3 regions of the Variovorax sp. GW531-E2 genome follow, and region 1 is predicted to be linked to each of the others. Evidence: predicted binding sites of a transcription regulator. Region 1 holds the regulator's gene; each other region holds the start of a gene.

Region 1 (3,269 bases):
ATCATGGATTCGGGTGCACTGGTCAGCGACGACCTGATCATCAACCTCGTGAAGGAACGCATCGCGCAGCCCGACTGCAACGGCGGTTTCCTGTTCGACGGCTTCCCGCGCACCATTCCGCAGGCCGACGCCATGAAGGCGGCCGGCGTCAAGCTCGACTACGTGCTCGAGATCGACGTGCCCTTCGGCGACATCATCGAACGCATGAGCGGCCGCCGCTCGCACCCGGCATCGGGCCGCACCTACCACGTCAAATTCAATCCGCCGAAGGTGGAAGGCAAGGATGACGTGACCGGTGAAGAGCTGATCCAGCGCGAAGACGACAAGGAAGAGACCGTGCGCAAGCGGCTCGACGTCTACAGCCAGCAGACCCGTCCGCTGGTCGACTATTACTCGGCCTGGGCCAAGACCGACCCGGCCGCCGCGCCGAAGTACCGCGCCATCCAGGGCGTGGGCACGGTCGACGAGATCACGCAGCGCGCGCTTGCCGCACTGAACAGCTGATTCAGCGGCTGATTCGTCAGCCTCTTTCTCCTAGCCGCCCTCCGCCTCCGGCAGGGCGGCCACTCCCAACAGTTCCAGCACCAGCGCGACCCGCGCCTTCACCGGCGTGAGTGCGCCCGCGTCCCGCAGCCCGTCACCGGGTTTCGGCAGGATGCGTCCGTTCGCACAGCGTGTGGCGCGCAACACCACCAAGCCGCTGTCCTGCGCCTTCAGCGCTGCAGCTTCCAGCGCGTGGTGCACGGTGCCGTTGCCGGTCGTGGCCACGACCAGCCCGCGCAAGGGCTCAGTCGACGAGAGCAGCAACGCCTCCACGATCGCACCGCTCGCGCCCGCGTGGCTCATGACGATCTCGACGCGGGGCCACGGCTTCAACACCGCCTCCAGCCGCGCCGCATCGAACGGCGCCCCCTGCGGCCACGCACGCACGCGCCGCACTTCGCCCTCTTCCACATAGCCGACCGGCCCCGCATCGCCCGACGCGAAGGCATCAAGGCGGTAGGTGTGCACCTTCTGCACATCGAGGCCGCTGTGGATCGCGCCCGCACACACCACCGTCACGCCCTGCGCGCCGGGCGTCGAGGCCACAGCGAGTGCGTCGCGGACATTCTGCGGACCGTCAGGCGACAGGGCCGTCGCCGGGCGCATCGCGCAGGTCAGCACCACCGGCTTGGCCGGCGCGAGCACGGCGTGCAGGAAGAAGGCGGTCTCTTCCAGCGTGTCGGTGCCGTGCGTGACCACGATGCCGGCCACGTCCGGCTGCGCCAGCCAGTGTGCGCAGCGCGCGGCCAGCTGGCGCCAGGTGTCGGCGTCCATGTCCTTGCTATCGAGCTGCGCGACCTGCTCCGCCACCAGCGTCACGCCGGTCGGCGCCTCGATGCCGCCCAGCAGGTCCGCCACGCCCACCTGCCCGGCGGTGTAGCCGATGTTGTCGCCGCTGCTGGCGGCCTTGCCGGCAATGGTGCCGCCGGTGCCCAGCACGACCACGCGGCGCGTCCCGGACGAAGAGGAATGAGTCATGGCTTGTCAACTTTTGAAAACTGGTTAAAAATACAGGTACTGGATATCTAGCCAGTGCCGCAAGGAAACCACTATGCAGTTCGCAGTGAAGCTTACCGCCCGCCAGCAGCAGATCCTGGACCTGATCCAGGGCGCCATCGCACGCACCGGTGCGCCGCCCACGCGCGCCGAAATCGCCAACGAGCTGGGCTTCAAGTCGGCCAACGCCGCCGAGGAGCACCTGCAGGCCCTGGCCCGCAAGGGCGTGATCGAACTCGTCAGCGGCACGTCGCGCGGCATCCGCCTCAAGGGCGATGCGCTGCGCTCGCTCCACGAAACGCGCCACCGCGAAGGCAACCAGTTCTCGCTTTCGCTGCCCGGCATGGCCCAGCTCGCGCTGCCGCTCATCGGCCGTGTCGCGGCGGGTTCGCCCATCCTCGCGCAAGAGCACGTCGACCAGACCTACTACGTCGAGAACACGCTGTTCCAGCGCCAGCCCGACTACCTGCTCAAGGTGCGCGGCATGTCGATGCGCGACGCCGGCATCATGGACGGCGACCTGCTTGCCGTGCAGGCCACGAAGGAAGCGCGCAACGGCCAGATCGTGGTGGCACGCCTGGGCGAAGAAGTCACCGTGAAGCGCCTGAAGCGCAACAAGCAGGTGATCGAACTGCACGCCGAGAACCCCGACTACCCGACCATCATCGTCCAGCCCGGCGAGCCCTTCGAGATCGAAGGCCTCGCGGTCGGCCTCATCCGCAACACGATGCTGATGTAGGCCCCGGGCCTGTTGCCCACACGCAGCAGCACCTCATCCGGCCGCGACAGGTGGCGGGCGTATGGCGCGAAGTCGCCATCACCCTGTCGTGGCCGATTCAAGAAATCCTGCCTGTGTTCAACCTCATACTTTTTTGGAGTTCACATGGGAATCGCCCTCCTCGCCATCGCCGACCTCTGGTCGCCCCTGCAATCGCTGGCCACCCGCTGGATGCCCGCCCGCCGTCCCTCGCATGGTGAGAGCGGCGATGCAGCCGCTGGCCTGCGCTACGTGGCCATTCGCCCGGCCTGCACGGCGCGCACCGCTGGCAGCCCGGCGCCGACCGCGTCACCGTCCGCCGCCACGCCCGCCCGCCCGCTGCGCGTGGTCCGCGTGGTCGATCGGCAAGGCTCGCAGCGCGGCTGCGCCAACCGGGTCGTGATTTACGGCCGCATGGCCGACGTGTGCGCCGAACTCGACCGGCTCGCCGCACTGGAAGCCGCGGAAACCGGCAGCGGCGCGCCCCGCCCCAGCCACCTGCACTGAGAAAGTGCCAACGAACCCGCCGTGCCTGCGCACTCTGTGCGCCCCTCATGCGCACGGCGGATTCACCTCCAACGGGCTGAAACAGGCCTCCCGGGCGCCATCCGGTGCCGGGTATCCAAACGTTCACACGTGCGACGTGCCGATGCTGCGAGGCACAATGGCATGCCATGAACATTGTGATCCTCGACGACTACCAGGACGCCGTGCGCAAGCTGCAGTGCGCTGCCAAGCTGGACGCTTACGCCGCCAAGGTCTACACCAACACGGTCAAGGGCATCGGCCAACTGTCGGTTCGCCTCAAGGATGCGGACGTCATCGTGCTCATCCGCGAGCGCAGCCAGATCTCCCGCCAGCTGATCGAGAAGCTGCCCAAGCTCAAGCTGATTTCCCAGACCGGTCGCGTCGGTGGCCACATCGACGTCACCGCCTGCACCGAACGCGGCGTGGCGGTGGCCGAAGGCTCGGG
Region 2 (3,269 bases), on a different contig from region 1:
GCGATGCGCACCGGTCCCTTCTCGATCTTCTTGCGCAGGCGGTGGATGTAGACCTCGATGGCGTTGATGCTCACCTCTTCGCCCCATTCGCACAGCCGGTCCACCAGCTGGTCCTTGCTGACCAGCCGGCCGGCGCGCTGCAGCAGCACCTCGAGCAGGCCCAGTTCGCGCGCCGACAGCTCGATCATCTTGCCGTCGATGGTCGCCACGCGGCCGGCCTGGTCATAGACCAGCGGGCCGTGGCGGATCGCGTTGCTGGTGGCGCCCATGCCGCGCCGCGTGAGGGCGCGCACGCGCGCCTCGAGCTCCTGCAGGCTGAAGGGCTTGGCCATGTAGTCGTCGGCGCCGTGGTCCAGGCCCTTGACGCGCTCTTCCACGCTGTCGGCCGCCGTGAGCACCAGCACCGGCAGCTGCGAGCCGCGCGCGCGCAGGCGCTTGAGGATCTCGATGCCGTGCAGGCTGGGCAGCCCGAGGTCGAGGATCAGCAGGTCGAACTCGCTGTGGGTCATGAGCGCGGTGTCGGCCTGCGAGCCGTTGGCCACGTGATCGACCGCCGCGCCCGAGGTGCGCAGGCTGCGCAACAGGGCATCGGCCAGCACCTGGTCGTCTTCGGCAATCAGTATTCGCATGAGCCACCTCCGGCGGATTCAGGCGCCATGCCGGCGCTGTTCACATTTGTCTCAACGCGAGTCTAGCCCGCTGTATAGGCTTCGAGTCCGATGGTTACCACGGTGGCGATCTCGTCGCCCACGCTGGCGCGGAACTCGCGCTCGGTCTGCGTCACGGCGCGGCGGAAGGCGTCCAGCCAGGCCAGCCCGTCGGCCGTGAACAGCACGCGCCGCGCGCGCGCATCGAGCGGGTCGGGGCCGCGCGTGACCAGCCCCCAGGCCTCGCACTGGTCGACCAGCGTGCCCATGGCCTGCTTGGTCATGCCGGCGCGCTCGGCCAGCTCGGTCAGGCGCGAGCCCTCGCGCGCCAGGTGCCGCGTGATGTGGATGTGCGCCGCGCTCACCTGCGCGCGCGCCGCGAGGTTCGACAGCGCCAGCGGCACGTCGATGTCGTGCGCCATGAGCGCCAGCACGCGCTCGTCGAAGCGGCGCATCGCATGGCCCAGCAGGCGGCCCAGGTGGGTCTGGCGCCAGGCGTCGGGATCGGTGGGAAAGGCGGGGTCGGCCATGGCCTCAGATGGTAAGGCAAACTGACTTTAAAGTGGACTTGCGAAACGCCACGAGCCCCTACACTACTGTTCAAGCATCCAGCCTGTGGTTAAAAGCAGATGGATGAATCCCGACACAAACCGTTGATATTCAAGGAGATTTCCACATGGACGCAGTCGTCAAGGGCGCAAGCATCTCGGTCGCCAACAGTGAAAAGGCCAAGGCCCTGCAGGCCGCGCTGGCCCAGATCGAAAAGCAGTTCGGCAAGGGCACGATCATGCGCCTGGGCGAAGGCGAGGCGCTGGAAGACATCCAGGTGGTCTCCACCGGCTCGCTGGGCCTGGACATCGCCCTGGGCGTCGGCGGCCTGCCCCGTGGCCGCGTCGTTGAAATCTACGGCCCGGAATCCTCGGGCAAGACCACGCTCACCCTGCAGGTGATCGCCTCCATGCAGAAGCAGGCCGGCACCTGCGCCTTCGTCGACGCCGAGCACGCCCTCGACGTGCAGTACGCCCAGAAGCTCGGCGTGAACCTGTCCGACCTGCTGATCAGCCAGCCCGACACCGGCGAGCAGGCGCTCGAAATCGTCGATTCGCTGGTGCGCTCGGGCGCCGTCGACCTGATCGTGGTCGACTCGGTCGCCGCGCTCACGCCCAAGGCCGAAATCGAAGGCGAAATGGGCGACTCGCTGCCCGGCCTGCAGGCCCGCCTCATGAGCCAGGCGCTGCGCAAGCTCACGGCCACGATCAAGAAGACCAACTGCATGGTCATCTTCATCAACCAGATCCGCATGAAGATCGGCGTGATGTTCGGCTCGCCCGAAACCACCACCGGCGGCAATGCGCTGAAGTTCTACGCCTCGGTGCGCCTGGACATCCGCCGCATCGGCACCATCAAGAAGGGCGACGAGGCCATCGGCAACGAAACCAAGGTGAAGGTGGTGAAGAACAAGGTCAGCCCCCCGTTCAAGACGGCCGAGTTCGACATCCTGTTCGGCGAAGGCATCAGCCGCGAGGGCGAGATCATCGACATGGGCGTGAACGCCAAGATCATCGACAAGTCGGGCGCCTGGTACGCCTACAACGGCGAGAAGATCGGCCAGGGCCGTGACAACGCCCGCGAATTCCTGCGCGAGAACCCCGACCTGTCGCGCGAAATCGAGAACAAGGTGCGCGAGTCGCTGGGCATTCCGCTGCTCGCGGCCGACGCCGGCTCCGAACCCGAGAAGGCCGAGAAGCCCGCCAAGGCATCGAAGGCCGACAAGGCGGCGGAGTAAGTGAGACGGAGCGGCCTTCGCGTGTTGCGTGGGCCGCGTGAGCGACCCACCACCCCCGAATGGCCTTCAGCGCCCCCTCCCTCAAAGGCCGCGCCCTGCGCCTCCTGAGCCAGCGCGAGCATTCGCGCGCGGAGCTGGAGCGCAAGCTCGCGAAGCACGAGGAAGAGCCTGGCACGCTGGCGAAGGCGCTCGACGAGCTGGCCGCCAAGGACTTCATCAGCGAGCCGCGCGTCGTCGCCTCGGTGCTGCACCAGCGTGCCGCCCGCTCGGGCGCGTTGCGCGTGAAGCAGGAGCTGCAGGCCAAGGGCATCGCGCCCGAAGCCATCGCGCAGGCGGTGGCCGGCTTGCAGGAGACCGAAGTCGAGCGCGCCACGGCCCTGTGGCGCCGCCGCTTCGACGCGCCGCCCGTCGATGCGAAGGAGCGCGCGAAACAGATGCGATTCCTGATGGCGCGCGGTTTCTCGGGCGCCGTCGTGTCCAAGGTGCTCAGGAGCGACTTCGATGACCCAAGCGACGACCCCAACGGCGTATGAAGGCGACGCGGCCCTGTCCCGCGTCATCACGCAGCGCGTGCACTGCGAATGGCGCGACGCCTATGCGCTCGCGTCCGACCCGAAGCGGCTGCCCGACTGGGCCAGCGGCCTCGCGAAGAGCGCGCTGGTGCCGCACGGCGACCACTGGATCGTGCGCACGCCCGAAAGCGGCGAGGCCCGCATGCGCTTTGCGCCGCCCAACGACCTGGGCGTGCTCGACCACTGGGTGGCGCCCGAAGGCGTGCCCGAGGTCTACCTGCCGTTTCGCGTGATCGGCGTGGCGCCCGGCGTGTGCGAGCTGCA
Region 3 (3,269 bases), on a different contig from region 1:
CTGGGCGGCTTCTCGTTCGGCGGGCTCACCGCCGCGCGCTTCGCGGTGCGGCGCGGCGCGATCCGCCGGCTGGCGCTGATGGGCAGCGGCGGCCACGGCACCTTGCGCCGCATGACGGTCGAGATGATCAACTGGCGCGCCGCCCCCGACCGCGAGACCGAGCGCGCCGCGCTCATGCACAACCTGGGCGCGCTGATGCTGCACGCGCCCGCCGCCATCGATCCGCTGGCCTTCGAGATCCACGACCTCTCGTGCCACGGCACGCGCTTTCGCAGCAAGGAGGTGTCGCTCTCGGGCGGGCTGCAGGCCGCGATCGACGCGCTGGGCGTGCCGACGCTGCTGCTGTGGGGCGAGTTCGACGTCACCGCCGATTCGCGTCCGCTGGTGGCGCAACTGGCCAGCGAAGGCCCCGGCCGCGAAGGCGTGGTGATCGACGGCGCGGGGCACTGGGTGCAGTACGAGCGCGCCGACGAGGTCAACGCGCAGCTGCTGCGCTTCCTGGGCTGAAGCGGTTCAGCCTCAGCGCAGGTAGCGCCCGTCCGCCTTGAGCATCGACAGCTCCGAGAAGGTCAGCCCGCGGTGCTCGCCGGGCCGGTACGACACGGCGATGCCGCCGAGGTCGAGTGTCTTGAACGACTCCAGGCCCTTCTGCAGCGACTCGGGCGTGGGGTTGGCGCCCGCGCGCTTCAGGCCTTCGACCATGACCTTGGCCGTGACGTAGCCCTCCAGGCTGGCGTAGCTGAACTCGGTCATGCCGATCTTCTTCATCGCCGCCTGGTACTCGGCAATCACCGGCATCGCGCTGTTCCACGGGTAGGGAACGACCTGCGAGATGACCACGCCGGCCGCGTCCTTCTTGATGTCCTGGAACAGCTTTTGCCCATTCAGGAACGAGAACGAATAGAAGGCCGTCTCGCCGCCGGTCGCGCGGTAGGCCGCGATGAACTTCGCCGCCACGTCGTTGGTGGCCGACAGCACCACGGCCTTGGGCTTGAGCTTGGCCAGTTCGGCGGCGCGCTCGGCCGCGTCGGAGCCGTCGTTCTTGATGGCCACGCTGCCGACCATCTTGTCGCCGCGCTCCGCAATGAACTTCTGCGTGCTCTCCATCGCCGAGCGCGCTCCGGGGTTGTCGTTGTGCGCGAAGGCGATGCGCGACAGGCCGATGGTGAACAGGTGGTTCACGATGCGGCTGTATTCCTCGTCGAAGCTGATGCGCACCGGAAAGCCGAACTCGCTGAACTTCACCACCGGGCCCGCGCCCGTGTAGGGGCCGACGACGGGAATCTTCAGCTCGTTGGCCGCCTTCAGCGCGCCGACCGCCGACGAGGTGCCGATGGGCATCAGCACGCCCACGGCGCCGTCGCGCGCGAAGGTCTTGACGTTCTCGGCGCCCTTGGCGGGGTCGTAGGCGTCGTCGAGCTGGCGCAGCTCGACCGGCCGGCCGTTGACGCCGCCGCTCGCGTTCAGCGCGGTGAACATGGCGCGGATGCCCACCAGCGGCTCGGTCGACAGCGATGCGAGCGGGCCGGTCTGCACGTAGGTCTGGCCGATCAGGAGCGGCTTGGCGGGCTGGGCCGAGGCGGGCGCCACGGCGAAGGCGAGCGCGGCGAGAGCCCAGAACCGCAGATGAATCTTTTTGTGTCTCATAGTCACTAATTGTTAATAAACCGATCTTAAGGCGCGGGCCTTCGCAGGTAAATCGATCGCTGGTTGCGACCTGGGGAATACTGTATAAAAATACAGTTAACAACTGCAATCATGGGCCTCCCTTTCCTCGACTCCTTTTCCACCGCCGCGGGCCGCGGCGTCTGGCACGCCGACGAACTCGGCCTGGCCGACGCGCAGGTCGTGGCCACCGGGCATGCCGCGCTCGACGCCGAGCTGCCCGGCGGCGGCTGGCCCGTGGGCGCGATGACGGAGCTGCTGCAGGCCACGCCCGAGGCCCATGTCTGGCGCCTGCTGCTGCCCGCGCTGGCGCAGGCCGTGGAAGCGCGCGGCGGACCGGTGGTGCTGGTCGGTGCGCCTTACGAGCCCTGCGGCACCGCGCTGGCGGCGCAGGGGCTGCCGGTGGAGGCGCTGATGTGCGTGCGCAGCGACGCCCCGGCCGCGCGGCTGTGGGCCTGCGAGCAGGCGCTGCGCTGCGCCGAGATCGCCGCCGTCGTCGCCTGGCTGCCGCAGGCCCGCGTGGGCGAGCTGCGGCGGCTGCAGCTGGCGGCCGCGCAGCACGAGGTGCTGCTGTTCGTGTGCCGGCCCGAGTCGGTGGCGCTGTCGGCTTCGCCCGCGCGCCTGCGCCTGCGCGCCGAGCGCTGCCCGGACGATCCGGCGCAGATCGCGCTGCACCTGCTCAAGCGCCGGGGGCCGCCGCTGGCCGCGCCGGTGCGGGTGCCGGCGCGCAACGCCCGCATGAGCGCGCTGCTGGCTGCGGCCCGCGTGCGGCGCCAGCTGCGCCTGCAGCCGCCCATGGCGCCGGCCGTCGCGCCGTCGGCCACGGTGGTGCGCATCGACGCATGGAAAGGAGGCCCGGATGCACTGGATCGCCTTGCAGTGGTCGTCTGAGTCCGAAGAAGCCGACGCCCCCGACATGCCCCCGCCCGAGGCCCTGGGCTGGTGGGCGCTGCAGTTCACGCCGCACGTCGCCTGGCAGGACGAGGCGCTGATGCTCGAGGTCTCGGCCTGCGAGCGCCTGTGGGGCGGTCGCGCGCCGCTGATGCGCCAGCTGCTGGCCCTCAACCCCGCGCCCGACGCGCGCATGCGCGGCGCGCAGGGCGCCACCAGCCTGATCGCGCTGGCGCGGCTGCGCCTGTTCGCGCGCAACGAGCACCGGCCCGCCGAGGTGCCGGCCGGCCTGCCGCTGGACACGCTGACGGCCGCGCAGGGCCACCTCGACCTGCTCGCGCGCCTGGGCTGCCGCACCTGGGGCGATGTGGCCGCCTTGCCGCGTGGCGGCCTCACGCGGCGCTTCGGCACCGGGCTGCGCGAGGCGCTCGACATCGCCTGGGGCCTGCGCCCCGAAAGCCACGCCTGGCTCACGCTGCCCGACGTGTTCGAGCAGAAGCTCGAACTGCCCGCGCTGGCCGAGACCGGGCCCGAACTCATGTGGTCGGCCAACCGCCTGCTGTCGGCGCTGCAGATCTGGCTGCGCGCCCGCCAGCGCGGCGCGCGTGCGCTCGAGCTGCAGTGGACGCTCGACCTGCGGCGCCTCAACGGCGTGACCCTGCCGCCGCACCAGCAGCTCACCGTGCGCACGGCAGAGCCCACGCAGGACATGG

What was found. Region 1 encodes LexA, which represses DNA repair genes until DNA is damaged. Its sites were predicted from a motif close to ACTGTATNNNNATACAGT; they were not measured.
Region 2: recA (recombinase RecA) is a predicted target of LexA. The motif match lies at 1,243-1,260, and genes of this name have one in related genera.
Region 3: imuA (translesion DNA synthesis-associated protein ImuA) is a predicted target of LexA. The motif match lies at 1,727-1,744, and genes of this name have one in related genera.

Annotation. Positions count from the first base shown of each region.
Region 1 covers NZ_JBWKXQ010000002.1:199,095-202,363, forward strand. Annotated here, with positions in the region: gene adk (adenylate kinase) at 1-504, shown strand, start outside; gene AC07XP_RS02395 (asparaginase) at 535-1,521, opposite strand; gene lexA (transcriptional repressor LexA) at 1,595-2,278, shown strand; gene AC07XP_RS02405 (hypothetical protein) at 2,423-2,803, shown strand; gene AC07XP_RS02410 (D-2-hydroxyacid dehydrogenase family protein) at 2,971-3,269, shown strand, end outside.
Region 2 covers NZ_JBWKXQ010000115.1:691-3,959, reverse strand. Annotated here, with positions in the region: gene AC07XP_RS31980 (response regulator transcription factor) at 1-629, opposite strand, end outside; gene AC07XP_RS31975 (MarR family winged helix-turn-helix transcriptional regulator) at 692-1,177, opposite strand; gene recA (recombinase RecA) at 1,324-2,433, shown strand; gene recX (recombination regulator RecX) at 2,493-2,966, shown strand; gene AC07XP_RS31960 (SRPBCC family protein) at 2,935-3,269, shown strand, end outside.
Region 3 covers NZ_JBWKXQ010000003.1:165,159-168,427, forward strand. Annotated here, with positions in the region: gene AC07XP_RS03610 (alpha/beta fold hydrolase) at 1-507, shown strand, start outside; gene AC07XP_RS03615 (ABC transporter substrate-binding protein) at 520-1,647, opposite strand; gene imuA (translesion DNA synthesis-associated protein ImuA) at 1,759-2,556, shown strand; gene AC07XP_RS03625 (Y-family DNA polymerase) at 2,525-3,269, shown strand, end outside.